Regions from separate parts of the Streptomyces sp. NPDC012888 genome, predicted to be linked through region 2. Evidence: predicted binding sites of a transcription regulator. Region 2 holds the regulator's gene; each other region holds the start of a gene.
What was found. The regulator HrcA, encoded in region 2, represses chaperone genes, less so after heat shock. The targets are predictions, from matches to a motif close to TTNGCACTCNGNNNNNCNGAGTGCNAA.
Positions count from the first base shown of each region.

Region 1: the regulator HrcA is predicted to act here: its motif matches at 4,717-4,743, upstream of groL (chaperonin GroEL).
Region 3: the regulator HrcA is predicted to act here: its motif matches at 1,143-1,169, upstream of groES (co-chaperone GroES).

Region 1 is NZ_JBIBBM010000015.1:107,603-114,982, reverse strand. It holds gene ACFY61_RS24675 (trehalose-6-phosphate synthase) at 1-927, opposite strand, end outside; gene ACFY61_RS24670 (glucosyl-3-phosphoglycerate synthase) at 998-1,975, opposite strand; SAM riboswitch class I at 2,151-2,300, shown strand; gene thrC (threonine synthase) at 2,318-3,592, shown strand; gene ACFY61_RS24660 (MoaD/ThiS family protein) at 3,631-3,909, shown strand; gene ACFY61_RS24655 (cold-shock protein) at 4,308-4,514, shown strand; gene groL (chaperonin GroEL) at 4,872-6,491, shown strand; gene ACFY61_RS24645 (phosphoribosylanthranilate isomerase) at 6,697-7,299, shown strand.
Region 2 is NZ_JBIBBM010000003.1:414,592-421,971, reverse strand. It holds gene ACFY61_RS06740 (PfkB family carbohydrate kinase) at 1-283, opposite strand, end outside; gene ACFY61_RS06735 (ribonuclease Z) at 424-1,329, opposite strand; gene ACFY61_RS06730 (histidine triad nucleotide-binding protein) at 1,383-1,742, opposite strand; gene ACFY61_RS06725 (16S rRNA (uracil(1498)-N(3))-methyltransferase) at 1,811-2,554, opposite strand; gene ACFY61_RS06720 (nitronate monooxygenase) at 2,551-3,639, opposite strand; gene dnaJ (molecular chaperone DnaJ) at 3,750-4,886, opposite strand; gene hrcA (heat-inducible transcriptional repressor HrcA) at 4,887-5,903, opposite strand; gene ACFY61_RS06705 (MBL fold metallo-hydrolase) at 6,036-6,764, shown strand; gene ACFY61_RS06700 (DUF3097 domain-containing protein) at 6,796-7,380, shown strand, end outside.
Region 3 is NZ_JBIBBM010000006.1:214,862-222,241, forward strand. It holds gene ACFY61_RS13315 (FtsW/RodA/SpoVE family cell cycle protein) at 1-355, opposite strand, end outside; gene ACFY61_RS13320 (hypothetical protein) at 534-881, opposite strand; gene groES (co-chaperone GroES) at 1,316-1,624, shown strand; gene groL (chaperonin GroEL) at 1,738-3,369, shown strand; gene ACFY61_RS13335 (ester cyclase) at 3,456-4,166, opposite strand; gene ACFY61_RS13340 (SDR family NAD(P)-dependent oxidoreductase) at 4,229-5,002, opposite strand; gene ACFY61_RS13345 (MOSC domain-containing protein) at 5,038-5,730, opposite strand; gene ACFY61_RS13350 (LysR family transcriptional regulator) at 5,813-6,709, shown strand; gene ACFY61_RS13355 (WhiB family transcriptional regulator) at 6,816-7,145, opposite strand.

The sequences.
Region 1 (7,380 bases), on a different contig from region 2:
CTCCCGGTACGCCAGCAGCCCGCGGACGATGTTCTTCGACAGCTCCGTCCGGTCCACCCGGACGATGGTCCGGCAGTCCCCGACCTCCGCTCGCAGCGCCGCCAGCCGGTCCTCCACCTCGGGCCGGTGCGCCAGCGCGCGCAGCTCCTCCCCGTCCACGCCCAGCGGGTACGCCGCCACCCGGGTCCGGCGCTCGGGGCCGCCCCACCGCCGGTGCCGCACGCCCCGCCACGGGTCACCGCTCGGCCAGAGCCCCTGCGCGGTGCCCCCCTCGCCGTCGACGTGCGCCCCGGCCACGAACGCGCTCGCCCAGCCCCACGTGTGGAAGCCCAGCTCGTCCGCGCCGAGCATGCCCCACAGCAGCTCCTCGCGGACGTCCCCCGGCAGCCTGCGCAGGTCGTCCGCGGAGGCCCACGGGGTGTGCGTGAAGTGGGCGATCCGCAGGTCCGGACGGAGCTCCCGCAGCATGCCCGGGACCAGCGCCAGGTGGTAGTCCTGCACCAGGACCGCCGCGCCGTCCGCGGCCTCCGCGGCCAGCGCCTCCGCGAAGGTCCGGTTGTACGTGCGGTAGGAGTCCCACCGGCGCCGGAACTCCGCGTCGAAGACCGGCTCCCGCGGGGTGTTCCACAGCCCGTGGTGCAGGAACCACAGCACCGAGTTGGCGATGCCGTTGTACGCGTCCTCGTAGACGGCGGGGTCCACCGCGAGCATCCGCACGCCCGGCTCGGACTCCCCGCGGCGCACCGCCTCCCGGTCCCCCTCGGAGAGCGCCGCGCAGATCCACAGCGCGTCCGGCTGCTCGGCGAGTGCGGCGGACAGTCCTGAGACCAGACCGCCGCCGCCGCGCCGGGCACCGAGGGTGCCGTCGGCGGCGAGGGTGTACGAGAGGGGGCCGCGGTTCGCTGCTACGAGTACCTGGGAAGCCATGCGGCGAACCTAGCCCGGCCCGCGCTCGCTCAAACGTCCCGTTCCTCCGGCCGGCATGCCCGACGGGCCGCTAGGCCACGTACCGGCGCGCGTACTCCGCGACGTCGCGCATCGGCGGCCGCTCCTCCGTGTCCACGGCGTGGTCGCGCGGGACGAACCCGTCCGGGCCGCGTTCGAACTGCGTCAGCACCGGCCGCACGAGATGGCCGCGGGAGAGCCGCACCTGCGCCGTCCGGTAGATCGCGGCGGCCATCCGGCCCAGGGCCTGGCCGCTCTGGTGGCGGTGCAGCCGGACGCCGACGTCGACCTGGGCCAGCGCGTCGAGGCCGACCGTGTGCAGGGCGTCGACCAGCAGGCCCAGCTCCACGCCGTACCCCACCGGGAACGGCAGCCGCTCCAGTAGCGATCGCCGCACCGCGTACTCGCCGCCGAGCGGCTGGACGAACCCCGCCAGCTGCGGCCAGTGCAGGTTGAGCAGGGGGCGGGCCACCAGCTCGGTCACCCGGCCGCCCTGCCCGGGCGCGGCGCCCGCGGCCCCGCCGTCCACCTCCGGGCTGAGCGGACGGTCGTACATGGCCTTGACGAACTGCACGTCCGGGTCGGTCAGCAGCGGGCCGACGATCCCGGAGACGAAGACGGAGGAGAAGTCGCGCAGGTCGGCGTCGACGAAACAGACGACGTCCCCGCTGGTCGCCAGCAGCGAACGCCACAGCACCTCGCCCTTGCCGGGAAGGGCCGGGACGCGCGGCAGGATCTCGTCGCGGTGGACCACCCGCGCACCGGCCTTGGCGGCGACCTCGGCGGTCCGGTCGCTCGAGTCCGAGTCGACCACCACCAGTTCGTCGACCAGGGGAACCGGAAGGCCGTCCATCAGTTCACGCCGGATCGTTTCGACGATCGCCCCGACGGTCGGCTCCTCGTCCAGCGCCGGAAGCACGACGCTCACCGTCGTCCCGGCTGCCCGCTTCGCGGAAAGCAGCAGGTCGAGCGGCCTGTCGGCGGCGGTCCAGGAACGCCGGGCCAACCAGCGCTCCACCTCTTCCAGCACCTGCGGCACTCCCCGGTTCCGTCCGTCTTGTGATCCATCTCGCGGTTCGGACGTCTGTCTCACGCGCCCGTCCCTTCGGTTACAGTCTTGAACAACGCGCAGGACCCCCGCATGCCGGGGGTGCTCGCAGACAAATGCCCGGGTGCGCCATAGAGCGCGCGGCCCGGAGCCATACCGCTCATCCAGAGGGGCAGAGGGAAACGGCCCGTTGAAGCCCCGGCAACCCTCCAGTCGGTTCTCGCGTTCGCAATCTGCAGCGAGGTCCCCGGCTAGGGAAGGTGCCAAATCCGTCTCGTGACGAAACGCGTCATGAGGAAGATGAGGAGAAAGGGCCTCGCCGTCATGGCTGTACAGACTGTCGCCACCCCCGTCGATCTCGGACCCGCCGCCGCGCTCTCCTGTCGCGAGTGCGGAACCCGCTTCGACCTCGGCCCCATCTTCGCCTGCGCCGAGTGCTTCGGCCCGCTGGAGGTGGCGTACGACCTGCCCGCCGGCGACCCGGAGGCCCTGCGCGCCGCGATCGAGGCCGGCCCGAACAACATCTGGCGCTACGCCCCGCTGCTGCCCGTCCCGGCCGACGTCGCCGGCAAGCCCAACCTGAACCCGGGCTTCACCAAGCTCGTGGACGCCGAGAACCTGGCCAAGGAGCTGGGCGTCACCGGCAAGCTGTACGTGAAGGACGACTCCGGAAACCCGACGCACTCCTTCAAGGACCGCGTCGTCGCCATCGCCGTCGAGGCCGCCCGCGCCTTCGGCTTCACCACCCTCTCCTGCTCCTCCACCGGCAACCTGGCGGGCGCCGTCGGCGCCGCCGCCGCCCGCTCCGGCTTCCGGTCCTGCGTGTTCATCCCGCACGACCTGGAGCAGGGCAAGGTCGTCATGGCCGCGGTGTACGGCGGCGACCTGGTCGGCATCGAGGGCAACTACGACGACGTCAACCGCTTCTGCTCCGAGCTCATCGGCGACCCGCTGGGCGAGGGCTGGGGCTTCGTCAACGTCAACCTCCGCCCGTACTACGGCGAGGGCTCCAAGACCCTGGCCTACGAGATCTGCGAGCAGCTCGGCTGGCGGCTGCCCGACCAGATCGTCATCCCGATCGCGTCCGGCTCCCAGCTCACGAAGATCGACAAGGGCCTGCAGGAGCTGATCAGGCTGGGCCTGGTCGAGGACAAGCCGTACAAGATCTTCGGCGCCCAGGCCGAGGGCTGCTCCCCGGTGTCCACCGCCTTCAAGGCCGGCCACGACGTGGTCCGCCCGCAGAAGCCGAACACCATCGCCAAGTCCCTCGCCATCGGCAACCCGGCGGACGGCCCGTACGTCCTCGACATCGCCCGCCGCACCGGCGGCTACGTCGAGGACGTGAACGACGAGCAGGTCGTCGAGGCCATCAAGCTGCTCGCGCAGACCGAGGGCATCTTCGCCGAGACCGCGGGCGGCGTGACCGTCGGCGTGACGAGGAAGCTCATCGAGAACGGCGTCCTCGACCCGTCCCTGACCACCGTCATCCTCAACACCGGTGACGGCCTGAAGACCCTCGACGCGGTCGCCGGGGACACCGGCCAGACCGCCGTCATCCGCCCCAGCCTGGACGCGTTCCGCGCCGCCGGCCTGGCCTGACCACCCTCCCCACGCACTACCGGAAAGGCAGTAGCGCCATGAGCGTCAACGTCCGCATCCCCACCATCCTGCGCACCTACACCGGCGGCCAGGCCGAGGTTCCCGCCGAGGGCGCGACCCTGGCCGAGGTCATCGAGTCCCTGGAGAAGAACCACCCGGGGATCGCCGCGCGCGTCCTGGACGACCAGGGCAAGCTGCGCCGGTTCGTCAACGTCTACGTCAACGACGACGACGTGCGCTTCGAGGGCGGGCTGCAGACGGCGACGCCGGACGGCGCCGGCGTCTCCATCATTCCGGCCGTCGCCGGTGGCTGCTGACCCCTCCGCGGGCTGACGCGCGCAACCCCTGAATTGCCCCCTCCGTAAAAGCGGAGGGGGCAATTCTGCTTGGTTGGGCGCGGTAGAGTTGGGGAAGTCCCCTCCGCTGTTCTTGCCCGCCGCATATGAGCGGGCCTCTCCATGGTCGACATCGGGCCAATATGCACGTGCGATATGGGGCTTTGGCGTGTTTTGCCAGGTCCAACTTGCCCTGGAGCATGCCGGATTATCGCGCTATTTCCGCCTATCCGAGTGTCCAGATTTCTCGCCGGAATGACCTGTTGCAGACAGCGTCGGTGCAGATACATTCAGCCGCGGTCGACGCGTTCCGACGCAAGTTCTGACCCGGGACCGCGAAGTGCGGTCCTGCGCAAGGGCCAGTAATAGGGGAGTTAGGCATGGCTCAGGGCACCGTCAAGTGGTTCAACGCGGAGAAGGGCTACGGCTTCATCGCGGTCGACGGTGGTGCGGATGTGTTCGTCCACTACAGCGCCATCCAGATGGACGGGTACCGCACCCTTGAAGAGGGTCAGCGGGTCGAGTTCGAGATCTCGCAGGGCCAGAAGGGTCCGCAGGCCGACATGGTCAAGCTCGCGCAGATCTGACCAGGGCGTCGACCACCGACACGTACGTACGAGGGGCCCGCATCCCGGACAGGGACGCGGGCCCCTCGTGTGTTCACCTGCGGGTTCGCGTGCCTCCGCCCAAGCCGCTCGCGCCCTCCCGTCGCCCGGCCACCACCCCTCATCGAGGCTTCTTCGAAGCCACCTTCTTGCACTCTCGGGTGCCGAGTGCTAATCATTGGCGTTAGCACTCTCCGGGTGAGAGTGATAACGACGAGGACCGAGTCGGTGAGGTTGGCAGGCCCTGGCGGGAAGGAACCGCCGGGCACGCGAACCGTCCGTCGCGGGCGCCGGGCGCGGTCCGAAGCAATCCACCCCAGTCCGGGAGGACCACTTCACATGGCCAAGATCATCGCGTTCGACGAGGAGGCCCGGCGCGGTCTCGAGCGCGGCATGAACCAGCTCGCCGACGCCGTCAAGGTCACCCTTGGCCCCAAGGGCCGCAACGTCGTCCTTGAGAAGAAGTGGGGCGCCCCCACGATCACCAACGATGGCGTGTCCATCGCCAAGGAGATCGAGCTGGAGGACCCGTACGAGAAGATCGGCGCCGAGCTGGTCAAGGAAGTCGCCAAGAAGACGGACGACGTCGCCGGCGACGGTACGACCACCGCCACCGTCCTGGCCCAGGCGCTCGTCCGCGAGGGCCTGCGCAACGTCGCCGCCGGCGCCAACCCGATGGCCCTGAAGCGCGGCATCGAGAAGGCCGTCGAGGCCGTCTCCGGCGCGCTGCTGGAGCAGGCGAAGGACGTCGAGACCAAGGAGCAGATCGCTTCCACGGCCTCCATCTCCGCCGCCGACACCCAGATCGGCGAGCTCATCGCCGAGGCCATGGACAAGGTCGGCAAGGAAGGCGTCATCACCGTCGAGGAGTCCCAGACCTTCGGTCTGGAGCTCGAGCTCACCGAGGGCATGCGCTTCGACAAGGGCTACATCTCGGCGTACTTCGCCACCGACATGGAGCGTATGGAGGCGTCCCTGGACGACCCGTACATCCTCATCGTCAACTCCAAGGTCAGCAACGTGAAGGACCTCCTTCCGCTGCTGGAGAAGGTCATGCAGTCCGGCAAGCCGCTGCTGATCATCGCCGAGGACGTCGAGGGCGAGGCCCTGTCGACCCTGGTCGTCAACAAGATCCGCGGCACCTTCAAGTCCGTCGCCGTCAAGGCCCCGGGCTTCGGCGACCGCCGCAAGGCGATGCTCGGCGACATCGCCATCCTCACCGGTGGCACGGTCATCTCCGAGGAGGTCGGCCTCAAGCTGGAGAACGCCGGTCTCGACCTGCTGGGCCGCGCCCGCAAGGTCGTCATCACCAAGGACGAGACCACCATCGTCGACGGTGCCGGTGACAGCGACCAGGTCGCCGGTCGCGTCAACCAGATCCGCGCCGAGATCGAGAACTCCGACTCGGACTACGACCGCGAGAAGCTCCAGGAGCGCCTCGCGAAGCTGGCCGGCGGCGTGGCCGTCATCAAGGCCGGCGCCGCGACCGAGGTGGAGCTCAAGGAGCGCAAGCACCGCATCGAGGACGCCGTCCGCAACGCGAAGGCCGCCGTCGAGGAGGGCATCGTCGCCGGTGGTGGCGTGGCCCTGCTGCAGGCCTCCCAGGTCTTCGAGAAGCTGGAGCTCCAGGGCGACGAGGCCACCGGTGCCGCCGCCGTCAAGCTGGCGCTCGAGGCCCCGCTGAAGCAGATCGCCGTCAACGCCGGCCTCGAGGGCGGTGTCGTGGTGGAGAAGGTGCGCAACCTGACCCCGGGCCACGGCCTGAACGCCGCGACCGGCGAGTACGTCGACCTGGTCGCCGAGGGCATCATCGACCCGGCCAAGGTCACCCGTTCCGCGCTGCAGAACGCCGCGTCGATCGCCGCGCTGTTCCTGACCACCGAGGCCGTCATCGCCGACAAGCCGGAGAAGGCCGCGGCCGCTCCGGGCGGCATGCCGGGCGGTGACATGGACTTCTGATCGACGCCTCCGGGCCCGATCAGCCGTTCCTGACCGAGGGCGGTATCCCCAGCCGGGGATACCGCCCTCGGGCGTTCCCGTACGACCGCAGGCCCCGCCGCAGCCGGCGCGCGGGCTGACCCGCCGCAACGGTCACGGCCCCGGGCCGCCGCCCGCCCTGTGGACGCGGCGGCCCGCGGGCCTTCCGGTTTGGTTGACTGGGAGCATGGCCGACCTGTTCATCAAGATCTGCGGGCTGAAGACCGAGCGGGACGTCGACGCCGCCGTGGCGGCCGGCGCCGACGCGGTCGGCTTCGTGTTCGCACCCGGCAGCCCGCGCACCGTCGACGCCGCCACCGCCCGCCGGCTCGCCGCGCGCGTCCCGGACGGCGTGCTGACGGTCGGCGTGTTCCGCAAGCAGCCCCTGGACGAGGTGCGCCGCTTCGCCGACGAGAGCGGTGTACGGGGCGTCCAGCTGCACGGCGACGAGCCGCCGGAGGACTTCGCCGCCCTCCGTGCCCCCGGCCGGACCCTGCTCCGCGCCACCGCCACGCGGGTCGGGCGGTGCGGGGAGTACGGGGAGGACCTGCTGCTGATCGACGCCCCCGACCCCGGCTCCGGCAAGCCGTGGAACTGGGGCGCGGCCGACTTCACGGCCCCCGCGGGCCACTGGCTCCTGGCCGGCGGGCTCGGCCCCGGCAACGTACGCGAGGCCGTCACGACCACCGGCGCCTGGGGCGTCGACGTCTCCAGCGGGGTCGAGACCGAACGCGGCGTGAAGTCCCCGGACCTGATCCGCGCCTTCATCGAGGCCGCGCGCGGCGCCTGACGCAGGGGCCTTCGGCCCCCGCCCGCCCGGACCTACGCCCCTGCCCGCGCCCAACCGCCCGCGGGCACCCTGCCAAGGGCG
Region 2 (7,380 bases):
AGTGGTCGTCGCCGAACGCGGCCGCGAGGGAGGTGCGCAGACCTAGCCGGGCCAGTGCGGTGGCCATGTTGGCGACCCCGCCGGGGCTGGAGCCCATGCCCCGGGCCCAGGACTCGGTGCCGCGGACCGGTGCGGAGTCCAGCCCGGTGAAGATGATGTCCAGGAAGACCGTGCCGGTCAGGAAGACGTCGCAGCGCGGGTCCGCCGGCGTGCGGAGCCCGGCGAGCGGGTCGACCGCGCCGACGAGGCCGTCCCTGGCGTTCCTGATGTTCCGGCTGGTCACGGTCTACTCCCCGGGGTCAGTGGAAGCTGCGAGCCATGCCCGTCGGGCTCCGACGGGAAACCCAGTGTGGCCCAGATCACCGCAGAAACGCTCATCTCCGGGTGGAGCGCGCCCCGTGCTCGCTCTCCCGCCCCGCCCGTCTAGGGCCGCTTGGGCAGCGGGACGCGCACCAGGTCCTCGGCCACCGTGAGGTCGCCCTCGTAGCCGGCGCGGCGGGCCTGCCGTTCGAACTCCGAAGGGTCCGTGTAGCGCTGCGAGAAGTGGGTGAGGACCAGGTGCCGCACCCCGGCGTCCCGGGCGGCGCGGGCGGCCTGGCCGGCCGTCAGGTGGCCGTGTTCGGTGGCCAGGGCCTCCTCCTCGTCGAGGAAGGTGGACTCGATCACCAGCATGTCGCAGCCCTCGGCGAGCGCGTGCACCCCGTCGCAGAGGCGGGTGTCCATGACGAAGGCGAACCGCTGCCCGCGCCGGTGCTCGCTGACCTGTTCCAGGGTGACGCCACCCAGAGCGCCCTCGCGCTGGATGCGGCCCACGTCGGGCCCCTTGATGCCGTGCCGGGCCAGCAGTTCCGGCAGTATCCGCCGGCCGTCGGGCTCGGTGATCCGGTAGCCGAAGGACTCCACCGGGTGGGACAGCCGCCGGGCCTCCAGGACGTACGAGGGCCCCTTGGCGAGCTCCCCGTCGCCGGCCACGGGCTCCTCGTCCAGCAGGACGGTCTCCCGGTAGGCCGTCGCGTACCGGAGCCGGTCGAAGAACTTCTGCCCGGAGGCCGGGTAGTGGGCGGCGACCGGGTGCGGTACCCGGTCGAGGTTGATCCGCTGGATCACCCCGGCCAGGCCGAGGCTGTGGTCCCCGTGGAAGTGGGTGACGCAGATCCGGTTGATGTCGTGCGCGGCCACGCCCGCCCGGAGCATCTGCCGCTGGGTGCCCTCGCCGGGATCGAAGAGGATGCCCTCGCCGTCCCAGCGCAGCAGGTAGCCGTTGTGGTTGCGGTGGCGGGTGGGCACCTGACTGGCGGTGCCCAGGACGACGAACTCACGTGCGGACATGGCTGATTCCTACGCCGCTTCCCCTGGCCGTGCCATCGCTTTTCCCCGCGGGACTATCCGGGCGGCCACTGGAGGCCGCGGCCGCCCAGCACGTGCGCGTGCGCGTGGAACACCGTCTGGCCCGCGCCGGAACCGGTGTTGAAGACGATCCGGTAGCCGTGGTCGGCGACCTTCTCCTGCGCGGCGACCTCTCCGGCCTCGCGCAGCACGTCGGCGGTCAGCTGCGGGTCCGCGGCGGCCAGCGCGGCGGCGTCGGCGTGGTGCGCCTTGGGGATGACCAGGACGTGGGTGGGCGCCTGCGGGTTGATGTCCCGGAAGGCGACGGTGGTCTCGGTCTCGCGGACCACCGTCGCCGGGACCTCACCCGTGACGATCTTGCAGAACAGGCAGTCCGCCTGCGGTTCCCCGGCCATGTGCCTCGCCTCCCGTGCTGGTGATCGCTCCGGGGCATCGTATCCGCCGCCGGCCCGCAGCGGGCCCGCTACGCCCAGCGGCCGGTGCGGGCCAGCAGGACGGCCACCGCGGCCGTGCCCGCGGTGGAGGTGCGCAGCACGGAGCGGCCCAGCCGGTAGGGGCGTGCCCCGGCGCCGGCGAAGAGGGCCAGCTCCTCGGGGGAGACCCCGCCCTCGGGGCCGACCACGACGACGATGGAGCCGGTGGCGGGGAGGGCGGCGGTGGCGAGGGCCTCGGAGGGCGTGTCGCGGTCCTCGTGCAGGACCACCGCCAGGTCGGCCCCCGCCAGCAGCTCGGCGACCTGCTTGGTGGACATGGCGTCGGCGACCTCGGGGAAGCGGACGCGGCGGGACTGCTTGCCCGCTTCGCGGGCCGTGGAGCGCCACTTGGCGAGGGACTTCGCGCCGCGGTCGCCGCGCCACTGGGTGATGCAGCGCGAGGCCTGCCAGGGCACCACGGCGTCGACTCCGGTCTCGGTCATCGTCTCGACCGCGACCTCGCCCCGGTCGCCCTTGGGCAGGGCCTGCACCACCGTGATCCGCACCGCGGGTTCAGGTTCGGCCGACACCCGGGTGACCTCGACGGCCAGCCGGTCCTTGCCCTCCGCGGCCGTGACCACGCAGTCCGCCCAGCCGCCCCGGCCGTCGGTGAGGACCACCGCCTCGCCGGTTCCCAGCCGCTTCACCGAGACAGCGTGCCGCCCCTCGGGGCCGTCCAGCACGTACCGCGGTCCCGCCGGGACCTCCTCGACCACGAACACCGGGGCCGTCATGACTCGTTCCTCCTCTGTACCGCCTGCAACACGCACTGGGCCTCGGCCACTTCGGCCGCCAGCACCTCCACCAGCTCCCCCGCCGGCAGCGACCGGGCCAGCCGGTGGCCCTGGCCCGCCCACAGCGCCATGCCCTGCGGGTCGCCGGCGGCGGCGGCCGCGCGGCGCAGTCCCGAGGTCAGGTGGTGGACCTGGGGGTAGGCGGCCGGGGCGTACGGTCCGTGCTCGCGCATGAACCGGTTGACCAGGCCGCGGGCGGGCCGCCCGGAGAAGGCCCGGGTGAGTTCCGTACGCACGAAGAGGGGGTCGGTCAGCGCCTTCTTGTGCAGGGGGTGGGCGCCGGACTCCGGGCAGGCCAGGAAGGCCGTGCCGAGCTGGGCGGCCTCGGCGCCGGCGGCGAGCACCGCGGCGATCTGCGAGCCGCGCATCAGTCCGCCCGCCGCGACGATGGGCAGGGCCACGGCCTCGCGTACCTGTGCGACCAGGGCGAGCAGGCCCACTCCGGTGCCGTCGGCCTGCGGGTCGTCGCGGTGGGTGCCCTGGTGGCCGCCCGCCTCGATGCCCTGGACGCAGAGGGCGTCGGCGCCGGCGTCCTGCGCGGTCAGGGCCTCGGCGACGGAGGTGACGGTGACGAGGGTGCGGGTGCCGCCCTTGCGGAGGCAGGTGAGCGCTGCGGCCGGGGGGCAGCCGAAGGTGAACGAGACGACGGGTACCGGGTCCTCGATGAGAATGGCCAGTTTCGCGTCCCAGCCGTCGTCGGTGTTGCCGACGGTGTCCTCCGCGGCGAGGGAGGTCTCGTACCAGGTGGCCTCCCCGGCCAGCTGGCCCCGGTAGGCCTCGACGGCGGCCGGGTCGGGCTGCCCGTACTGCGGGAGGAAGAGGTTGACGCCGAACGGCCGCCGGGTGAGTCCGCGCAGCTGCTTGATCTCCTGGTACATGCCGTCCGCGGTCTTGTAACCGCCGGCCAGGAAGCCGAGGCCGCCGGCCTGGGAGACGGCGGCGGCGAGCGGCGGGCAGGAGGCTCCGCCCGCCATGGGGGCCTGCACGATCGGGTAGGGGAAGAGACCGTTCAGTGCGGAGGACATGACCTGCATCGTGCCATGTCCCCCGCACCAGACCGAATCACACGATTCGCCTGGCATAGTCCGGTCGCGGCAACCGGCCAGGTGCCGTGATCACCCGGCCGGGACCGGGCTCACCGGCCGTTGAACGCGTCCTTCAGCCGGCTGAACAGGCCTTGCTGTCCGGGGGCGAACTGGCCCGTGGGGCGTTCCTCGCCGCGCAGCTTCGCCAGCTGCCGCAGCAGCTCCTCCTGCTGGGCGTCGAGCTTGGCCGGGGTCTGCACCTCGACGTGGACGATCAGGTCGCCGCGCCCGCCGCCGCGCAGGTGGGTGACGCCGCGGCCGTGCAGCGGGATCGACTGGCCGGACTGGGTGCCGGGACGGATGTCGACCTCCTCCATGCCGTCCAGGGTCTCCAGCGGGCACTTGGTGCCCAGTGCCGCCGCGGTCATCGGGATGGTGACCGTGCAGTGCAGGTCGTCGCCGCGGCGCTGGAACACCGGGTGGGGCAGCTCGTGGATCTCGACGTACAGGTCGCCGGCGGGGCCGCCGCCGGGGCCGACCTCGCCCTCGCCCGCGAGCTGGATCCGGGTGCCGTTCTCCACGCCGGCCGGGATCTTGACCGTGAGGTTGCGGCGGGACCGGACGCGCCCGTCGCCCGCGCACTCGGGGCAGGGGGTCGGGACCACGGTGCCGAAGCCCTGGCACTGCGGGCACGGGCGGGAGGTCATGACCTGGCCGAGGAAGGACCGGGTGACCTGGGAGACCTCACCGCGGCCGCGGCACATGTCGCAGGTCTGCGCGGAGGTGCCGGGTGCGGCGCCCTCGCCGGAGCAGGTCGTGCACACGACGGCGGTGTCGACCTGGATGTCCTTGGTGGTCCCGAAGGCGGACTCGTCCAGCTCCAGGTCCAGGCGGATCATGGCGTCCTGGCCGCGCCGGGTGCGCGAGCGCGGGCCGCGCTGGGACGCCTGCCCGAAGAAGGCGTCCATGATGTCCGAGAAGTTGCCGAAGCCGCCGGCCCCGAAACCGCCCGCGCCCGCACCGCCCGAGGAGGACAGCGGGTCGCCGCCGAGGTCGTAGACCTGCTTCTTCTGCGGGTCCGACAGCACCTCGTAGGCGGCGTTGATCTCCTTGAAACGCTCCTGCGTCTTGGGATCGGGGTTGACGTCCGGGTGCAGCTCGCGGGCAAGCCGCCGGAAGGCCTTCTTGATCTCGTCCTGCGATGCGTCGCGGCGCACGCCGAGTACGGCGTAGTAGTCCGTGGCCACTTACGACTCCGCCAGGATCTGTCCGACGTAACGTGCCACTGCGCGTACCGCTCCCATCGTTCCGGGGTAGTCCATGCGGGTCGGTCCGACCACGCCCATCTTGGCGACTGTCTCGCCGCCCGAACCGTAGCCGACGGAGACGACCGACGTGGAGTTGAGTCCTTCGTAGGCGTTCTCGTGGCCGATGCGTACGGTCATCCCCGACTCGCCGGCCTCGCCGAGCAGCTTGAGGAGCACGACCTGCTCCTCCAGCGCCTCCAGCACGGGCCTGATCGTCAGCGGGAAGTCGTGTCCGAAGCGGGTGAGATTGGCGGTTCCGCCGATCATCAGCCGCTCCTCGGTCTCCTCGACCAGGGTTTCGAGGAGGGTGGCGAGCACCGTCTGGACCGTGGCGCGGTCCTCGGTCTCGAAGGATTCCGGCAGGTCCTGCACCAGCTGCGGCACGTCCGCGAAGCGGCGGCCGACGACCTTGCCGTTGAGCCGGGCCCGCAGGTCCGCGAGGGACTGCTCGCCGAACGGCGCGGGGCAGTCGACCATGCGCTGCTCGACCCGGCCGGTGTCGGTGATCAGGACGAGCATCAGGCGGGCGGGCGCGAGCATCAGCAGCTCGACGTGCCGGACGGTGGACCGGGTCAGGGAGGGGTACTGGACCACGGCGACCTGCCGGGTCAGCTGCGCGAGCAGCCGTACCGTGCGCCCCACCACGTCGTCGAGGTCGACGGCGCCGTCGAGGAAGTTCTGGATGGCCCGCCGTTCGGGCGTGGACAGCGGCTTGACCCCGGCCAGGCGGTCGACGAAGAGCCGGTAGCCCTTGTCGGTGGGGATCCGGCCGGCGCTGGTGTGGGGCTGGGCGATGTAGCCCTCCTCCTCCAGCACGGCCATGTCGTTGCGCACGGTGGCGGGCGAGACGCCGAGCTGGTGGCGCTCGGTGAGGGCCTTGGAGCCGACGGGCTCCTCCGTTCCGACGTAGTCCTGGACGATGGCGCGCAGCACTTCGAGCCTGCGTTCACTGAGCATGCGCGCCACCTCCAGCTGTGAGCGTCGTCGTGGTTGGCACTCAACGGGCGGGAGTGCCAGGAATCCCCCGGCTCAGTGTACGGCTGGCAGGTACACCCAAGGCAAGGGAGCTCGTCACGGTAGCGTCGCGCCATGGACGTGCGTTGGGAAGAGGCGGGGTGGGAGCGGCTGACCGGGCGGACGGGGCGGCGCAGGCTCCCCGGCTGGGACTGTACGGCCGGACTGGTGGTCGGGGACGCCTCGGTGCTGCTGGTGGACCCGGGTTCGAGCCTGCGGGAGGGGGCGGAACTGCGGGCCCAGGCGGAGCGGCTGACCGGCCGCGGCGTGACCCATATCGCATTCACGCACGGCCATTTCGATCACGTCCTGGGCGGCGGGGCGTTCCCGGGCGCGGAGGTGTTCGGCCCGGTGGGGCTCGAACTGCTGCTGGGCTCGGCCTCCGGGCGCGGGGAACTGCGCGCGGACGCGGTCCGGCACGGCCTGCCGGAGCCGGACGCCGCGGAGTCCACGGAGCGGCTCGCCGTCCCCCGGCACCTGGTCTCCGGCGAATGGACCCTGGACCTCGGCGGGCTGCAGGTGCTGCTGGCGAACGTCGGGCCCGGGCACACCGGCCACGACCTGGCCGTCTTCGTGCCCGGGGGCCGGGAGGTGGTGTTCTGCGGGGACCTGGTCGAGGAGTCCGGGGAGCCGTTGGCCGGCCCCGACGCGATGCCGCGGCAGTGGCCGGCCGCGCTGGACCGGCTGCTGTCGCTCGGCGGCGAGGAGGCGCTTTACGTGCCGGGCCACGGGGCGGTGGTCGACGCGGCCTTCGTGCGTGAGCAGCGCGCCACACTCGCGGCACGTTTCGGCGTGTCGCCTTGATCGGCGGGACTCCACCCCTACCCTCGGCCGAATGCGCGAGTACTCCCCCGACCTGACCCCCTCCTGGAAGCGCGCGAAGCCGGTGCCGGAGGTGCCCGCCGATCCGGAACTGGTGGTGGAGGTCGCGGGTACCGACTTCTGCGGGGCGGTGGTGGCCTGCGAGGCGGGCACGGTGACCCTGGAGGACCGCTTCGGCAAGCGCCGGGTCTTCCCGCTGGAGCCGCGCGGCTTCCTGCTGGAGGGCGAGGTGGTCACCCTGGTACGCCCCTCACGCGCGGCGGCCGGCGCCGGCGCCGGCGCCCCGGCCCTCACGCCCTCGGGCTCGATCGCGGTCCCGGGGGCGCGGGCCCGGGTGGCCCGGGCGGGCCGCATCTACGTGGAGGGCCGGCACGACGCCGAACTGGTGGAGAAGGTCTGGGGCGACGACCTCCGCATCGAGGGCGTGGTCGTGGAGTACCTCTCCGGCGTGGACGACCTGCCGGCGATCGTCGCCGACTTCGCCCCTGGCCCGGACGCCCGCCTCGGCGTCCTGGTGGACCACCTGGTCCCCGGCTCGAAGGAGTCCCGGCTGGCGGCCCGGGTGTCGTCGACTCCGGACGTCCTGGTGGTCGGCCAC
Region 3 (7,380 bases), on a different contig from region 2:
CGCCGATGACGCTCCACATCAGCTGCCCCGGCGCGACCGGGGCCGAGCCGTACCGGTCGATGTAGCCCTGGTCGAGGCGGTGCAGCAGGACCAGCCCGATCCCGGTGAGCAGCATGGCCAGCGGCAGGACCAGCGGATCGGCGTACGCGGCGAACCGGCGGACACCGAGGTGGGCCACCAGGGCCAGCAGGGTCATGCTGATCGCGAATCCGGCCAGGTCCGGCGGAGGTTCACCGTGCATCGCCAGGCCCGCGTTGGCGTGGCCGAAGACCGTGATGCCGACGACGAGGACGAGGAGCAGCGCTTCGGTTCGGCGGCGGGAGCCGGCCACCGTACGGGGCGTCAGCCCGCGCACGGGCTCGTGCCGCCGTCGAAGGGGGCCTTCGGTCCGGTCTGCTCGCGAATGCGGCGCTTTATCTTCATATCAACTACGACGTCGATGTCCCCGCCGAGGTTCCTGGGACCGGCGGACCGGCGGACCGGCGGGCCCGCCGCGGGAACCGCGGCGGGGCCCTTCCCCGTGACCGGCCGGGTCAGTCGTGGAAGATCACCGAGCGGAAGGTGAGCTGCGTGGAGCCCTCCTCGTCCGCCTCGATGTCGGTGTAGGGGCCGGTGCAGTCGGGCGCGGCGAAGACCGTGGCGGTCTCGTCGGTGCCGTTGACGGCGCTGTGCGCCGGCGGCACCTCGGACGGGTCGTTCGCCTCGTCCAGGGTGATGCACACCTCGCTCGGCGGGTCGCTCAGCTGCCCGCTCTGCATGGCCCGGTCCTCGGAGCGGTACTCGTAGGTGAAGGTGCCCTCGGCCGCGCCGGCCGAGGTGGGGAGCGCCAGGACGAGCAGGGCGGCGCCGGCGGCGGCACCGAGGGTGTGGCGGATGCGCATGGAGGGCTTCCTCACGGTGTGGGGGTGGGGACTTGCGGCCACTGGGTTCCCTCCGCGCCGGGCGGTCATGTCCCCGCCGGGAGCACGGTCAGCCGGACGGCCGCCGAAGAATCGTTCCTCCGCCCGCCATCCGGCCCTGCCCCCGGGAACCGGTGCCCGTGGCGCGCCGTGCGTACCGGGGCCGTCGGTGGGGCATGCTCGCTTCCGGCGTCGTCGGGAACCGCCCGGAGGGCGTGATTCCGCAACGCCCACCGGGTCGAATTGGCACTCCGCTTGACCGAGTGCTAATCGCCGGAATAGTCTCGGCCCTGGCACTCGCCCCCGGTGAGTGCCAACACAGCGACGGGCAGGTCCGGCACCCGCGACGACGGATCCACCTGGTCGCCACCTCAGACAGTTAACCCCGTGAGATCTCCGAAGGGGGAGGTCGGATCGTGACGACCGCCAGCTCCAAGGTTGCCATCAAGCCGCTTGAGGACCGCATCGTGGTCCAGCCGCTCGACGCCGAGCAGACCACGGCCTCCGGCCTGGTCATCCCGGACACCGCGAAGGAGAAGCCCCAGGAGGGCGTCGTCCTCGCCGTGGGCCCGGGCCGCTTCGAGGACGGCCAGCGTCTGCCGCTCGACGTGAGCGTCGGCGACATCGTGCTGTACAGCAAGTACGGCGGCACCGAGGTGAAGTACAGCGGCGAGGAGTACCTCGTCCTCTCGGCTCGCGACGTGCTCGCGATCATCGAGAAGTAATTCACCCAGCAGAAATGCTTCGAGCTGCGCCCCTGGTCACCCCGCTGAAGCCGGGCGGCGAGGGGCGCGGTTCGTTTGAAACCCAGATTTTTCGAGAGGGCTGAACCGCTCCCATGGCGAAGATCCTGAAGTTCGACGAGGACGCCCGTCGCGCCCTCGAGCGCGGCGTCAACAAGCTTGCCGACACGGTCAAGGTGACGATCGGCCCCAAGGGCCGCAACGTCGTCATCGACAAGAAGTTCGGCGCCCCCACCATCACCAACGACGGTGTCACCATCGCGCGCGAGGTCGAGCTCGACGACCCGTACGAGAACCTGGGCGCCCAGCTCGTGAAGGAGGTGGCGACCAAGACCAACGACATCGCTGGTGACGGCACCACCACCGCGACCGTCCTGGCTCAGGCCCTGGTCCGCGAGGGTCTGCGCAACGTCGCCGCCGGTGCTTCCCCGGCCGCCCTGAAGAAGGGCATCGACGCCGCGGTCAAGGCCGTCTCCGACGACCTCCTCGCCACCGCCCGCCCGATCGAGGACAAGACCGACATCGCCGCCGTGGCCGCGCTCTCCGCGCAGGACCAGCAGGTCGGCGAGCTCATCGCCGAGGCGATGGACAAGGTCGGCAAGGACGGTGTCATCACCGTCGAGGAGTCGAACACCTTCGGTCTGGAGCTGGAGTTCACCGAGGGCATGGCCTTCGACAAGGGCTACCTCTCGCCGTACTTCGTCACCGACCAGGAGCGGATGGAGGCCGTCCTCGAGGACCCCTACATCCTGATCCACCAGGGCAAGGTCTCCTCCATCCAGGACCTGCTGCCGCTGCTGGAGAAGGTCATCCAGGCGGGTGGCTCCAAGCCGCTGCTGATCATCGCCGAGGACGTCGAGGGCGAGGCCCTCTCCACCCTCGTCGTCAACAAGATCCGCGGCACCTTCAACGCGGTGGCGGTCAAGGCCCCCGGCTTCGGTGACCGCCGCAAGGCGATGCTCCAGGACATGGCCACCCTCACCGGTGCCACCGTCATCGCCGAGGAGGTCGGCCTCAAGCTCGACCAGGCCGGTCTGGACGTGCTGGGCAGCGCCCGCCGCGTGACCGTCACCAAGGACGACACCACGATCGTGGACGGCGCCGGCTCCTCCGAGGACGTCCTCGGCCGCGTCAACCAGATCAAGGCCGAGATCGAGGCCACGGACTCCGACTGGGACCGCGAGAAGCTGCAGGAGCGCCTCGCGAAGCTGGCCGGCGGCGTGTGCGTGATCAAGGTCGGCGCCGCCACCGAGGTGGAGCTGAAGGAGAAGAAGCACCGTCTGGAGGACGCCATCTCCGCGACCCGCGCCGCGGTCGAGGAGGGCATCGTCTCCGGTGGTGGCTCCGCTCTGGTCCACGCCGCCAAGGTGCTCGCCGACAACCTCGGCAAGGAGGGCGACGAGGCCACCGGTGTCGCGGTCGTCCGCCGCGCCGTCGTCGAGCCGCTGCGCTGGATCGCCGAGAACGCCGGCCTCGAGGGCTACGTCATCACCTCGAAGGTGGCGGAGCTGGAGAAGGGCAACGGCTTCAACGCCGCGACCGGCGAGTACGGCGACCTGGTCAAGGCCGGCGTCATCGACCCGGTGAAGGTCACCCGCTCCGCCCTGGAGAACGCCGCCTCCATCGCCTCGCTGCTGCTCACGACCGAGACCCTGGTCGTCGAGAAGCCGGCCGAGGAGGAGGACAACGGTCACGGTCACGGCCACGGTCACGGCCACAGCCACTGATCGGCCACTGAACGCGCCACAGCGTGCGAAGGCCCCGTTCCGCGTGATGCGGAGCGGGGCCTTCCCCGTGCCGGACCCCCTGGGTCCTAGGTCGCGTACGGAGTGCCGGACGCGCCCATCTGGCGCTGCAGGTCGGCGACGTTGTAGCTCCACCAGGCCTCGGTGATCTCGCCGTTGACGCACCGGAACGTGGTGCTCCCGGTCATCTCGTAGGTCTTTCCCGTGGGTGCCGCTCCCATGAACTCACCCTTGTGGGTACCGCGCCACTTCCACACCGTGGTGACGAACTCTCCCTCGGCCAGCTGGGCCATCGGCTCGAACGTCATGTCGAAGGCGCCGCGCCACCGTTCCATGTCGGCGCGCATCGCGTCCCGGCCGATGACGGTGGACTCCTCCTTGCCCGCGTCGTGGTCGATGCAGTTCGTCGCGAAACACTCCTCGATGACGCCCATGTTGCCGTGCATGAGGGCGTCCTCGAACACCCGGTTGGCCAGGTGCTTGTTGAGCTGTTCGTCCCGCACCACGTCGAGGTTGGTGAACTTGGGCATGCCGTCGCAGAGCGACACCATCTCCTGGAACATCCTGTCCGTCTCCGGGAGCTGGGAGTTCCGCATGGCCTCTTCGTACGAGGGGAACTCGACGACGTCGACGAAGTGTTCCTCGTCGTCGCGGTCCTTGCCGATCAGGCTGTGCGTGACCGTCCGCCGACCCTGGCTCTGGGCCACGTAGCGGTCCAGGAGGTCCGACAGGTCGTCGTACCTGCGCGTCTTGTAATCGATAATCTGTACGAATGTCATGGCGTCTCCCGGGCGAGATAGGACATGACCATTTTATTCCGGTACGCCCCTTTCGCTTGTCGCTACTGCGGGCCGTACTTCCGCCCGGTCCGCGAGGAGATCCCGCCCAGCAGCCCGCGCGGCACCAGCTTGGCCACGCCCATCAGCGCCTTGTACCGGGGGTCCGGGACCGACAGCGTCTTGCCGCGCGCCAGGTCCGCGAGGGCCTCGGCCACCAGCTTGTCCGCGTCCAGCCACATCCAGTTGGGGATGTTGTCGGTGCCCATGCCGGCCCGCTGGTGGAACTCCGTCCGCACGAACCCCGGGCACAGCGCCATCAGCCGGACCCCCGAGTCGGCCAGGTCCCGGGCCGCGCCCTGGGTGAACTGCACGACCCAGGCCTTGCTCGCCCCGTACGTACCCCGCGGTAGGAACGCCGCCACCGAGGCCACGTTGACCACCCCGCCGCGCCCGCGCGAGCGCATCGACCCGGTCGCCGCCGCGGTCAGCCGCAGCACCGCCTCGACGTGGACCTTGAGCATGGTCAGCTCGTCCGTCATCGGGACCTCGAGGAAACGGCCCTTGTTGCCGAAGCCCGCGTTGTTGACCAGCAGGTCCACCGGGTGCCTGGCATCCGCCAGCCGGGCCTCCACCGCGCCGATGCCCTCCTCGGTGGACAGGTCGGCGCGGAGCACCTCGGCCTCGATGCCGTGCCGGTCGTGGAGTTCGGTGGCCTGCTCGCCCAGCCGCTCGGTGTCGCGGGCGACCAGGACCAGGTTGTGCCCCTGGGCCGCGAGCCGCCGTGCGAAGGCGGCACCGATGCCCGCCGTGGAACCTGTGATCAGCGCAGTCGTCATACGGGCAACCTAGCCGCCCGGAGCGTCGGTTCCGTTCAGTTCCGCACGTCCGCGGTCACGGTCGCCCCGAGCCGCTCCGCGTACGCCCGCGCCGCCTCCCGCGCCTCCGGCTCCAGGGCCTCGCCCGCCGCCAGCGTGCGGGGCAGCAGCTCCCGCTCGGTGGTGAGCGCCCGGAACAGCATCGCGACCGTCACGTCGTGGTCCGGCCGGTGCAGCACCTCGACCGGGTCTCCGGCGCGTACGTACCCCTCCTGCACCACCCGCAGGTACGCGCCCGGCAGCACCGCCCGCGTGAAGGTCCTGACCCAGCCCCGCTCGTCCAGATGGCCCTGGAAGGTGCGGCAGGGGATTCGGGCCGAGGCCACTTCCAGCACCACGTCCGCGCCGACCCGCCAACGCTCTCCGATGAGCGCCCCGTTGACGTCGATGCCGGAGGTGGTGAGGTTCTCGCCGAAGACGCCGCCGGGCAGCTCGCGGCCCAGTTCCAGCTCCCACCACTCGAGGTCCTCGCGCGCGTACGCGTAGACGGCCTGGTGGTCACCGCCGTGGTGGCGCCTGCTGCACACGTCGTCGCCTTCGAGGCCGGAGCCGCCGACGCCCTTGGGGCCCGGGGCGAAGACCCGGACCGGGCCCTCCACCGGGCGCTTGGCGATGCCGGTGAGCCCGCCTTCCGTGTCGGTGTACGCGACGGAGGCCGCCTTGCCCAGGTTCACGGAAATGAGGTGCATGTGCGCCAAGCTAGCGGACGTGTGCCCAAAGCCGCGAGGGGATTGTTCGCACTCCGGTCAAAGTTCGTCTTATGCTTCAGGAGTGATCGAGGCACGTCATCTCCGGGTCCTGCGCGCGGTCGCTGGCACCGGCTCCTTCTCCGCCGCAGCCCGCGAACTGGGCTGCACCCAGCCCGCCGTCTCCCAGCAGATGAAGGCCCTGGAACACTCGGCGGGCACCCCGCTGCTGGTGCGGACCGGCCGCGAGATGCGGCTCACCCAGGCCGGCGAAGCCCTGGTCCGGCACGCCGCGGGGATCCTGGCCGGGCTGACCGCCGCCGAGGAGGAGGTCGCCGCCATCGCCGGACTGCGGGCCGGCCGGGTCCGCCTGGTCTCCTTCCCCAGCGGCAGCTCCACCCTGGTGCCGACCGCCCTGGCCGCGATGCGCGCCGGGCACCCGGGGACCCGCATCTCGCTGGTGGAGGCGGAGCCGCCGCGCTCGGTGGAGATGCTGCGCGAGGGCGACTGCGACGTGGCCCTGGCCTTCCGGTACGCCGGCACCCCGGACGTCGGCGAGTGGCAGGACCTGGTCGTGCGGCCGCTGCTCACCGACCGGCTCGTCGGCCTGGTGCCGGAGGGCCACCGGCTGGCCGGTGCGGAGCGGGTCGAAATGGCGGACCTCGCCGAGGAGCCGTGGATCGCGGGCTGCCCGCGCTGCCGCCGCCACCTGGTCGAGGTCTGCGAAGGCGCCGGGTTCACCCCGCGGATCGACTTCGCCACCGACGACTACCCGGCCGTGGTGGGTCTGGTCGGCGCGGGCTTGGGCGTGGCGGTGCTGCCGGAGCTGGCCGTGGAGTCCGTACGCACGAAGGGCGCGCGCACGGTGGCGGTGGAGCCGGCGGTGGAGCGCGAGGTGGTCGCGCTGACCCTGCCCGACCTGGCGCGGGTCCCGGCGGTGGCGGCGACCCTCGCCGAACTGGAGCGGGCCGCCGGCCGTTAGGGGCCGGCGGCCGTTAGGGGCCGGCGGCCGGGGGGCGTCCTCCCGGTCCCGGATTCGAAGAAACGTTCCTTCAGGTGTCCGTGCCTGCCCCCGGGGGTGGCGGCGCTCAGTGTGGCGGTGTGGGGCCGCCGGTCACGCTGCTGGCGGGGATGAGGCGGTGCCGGGCCCGTCCCATCAGTTCCTCGCGCTCGTCTTCGGTGAGGCCGCCCCACACCCCGTAGGGCTCACGGACGGCCAGCGCGTGCGCGGCGCATTCCGCGCGCACCGGGCATCGCATGCAGACCTCTTTAGCCGAGGCCTCGCGCGCGCTCCGGGCCGCACCCCGCTCGCCCTCCGGGTGGAAGAAGAGTGAGCTGTCGACCCCGCGGCAGGCTGCCAGCAACTGCCAGTCCCAGAGGTCGGCGTTCGGTCCGGGGAGGCGGGAGAAATCTGCCATTGCTAGTCCTCTTGGTGCCGGTACTGAGACGGATACGGTCCAAGTCTCCACACCTACTGTCGTAGTAGATGTAAATATGACTCACTCGGAATCTAGCCTCAGACACATGCGAAACGGAAGGAAAGCCGCCAAATAGGGCATACCTCCAGATGGAGGACGGATGGCTTGTCGCTCCAACGCCGTGTTCGCTTCCTCACGTAGAGTGCCGAAGGTGTCCGTCCGACCCGTAACTCTT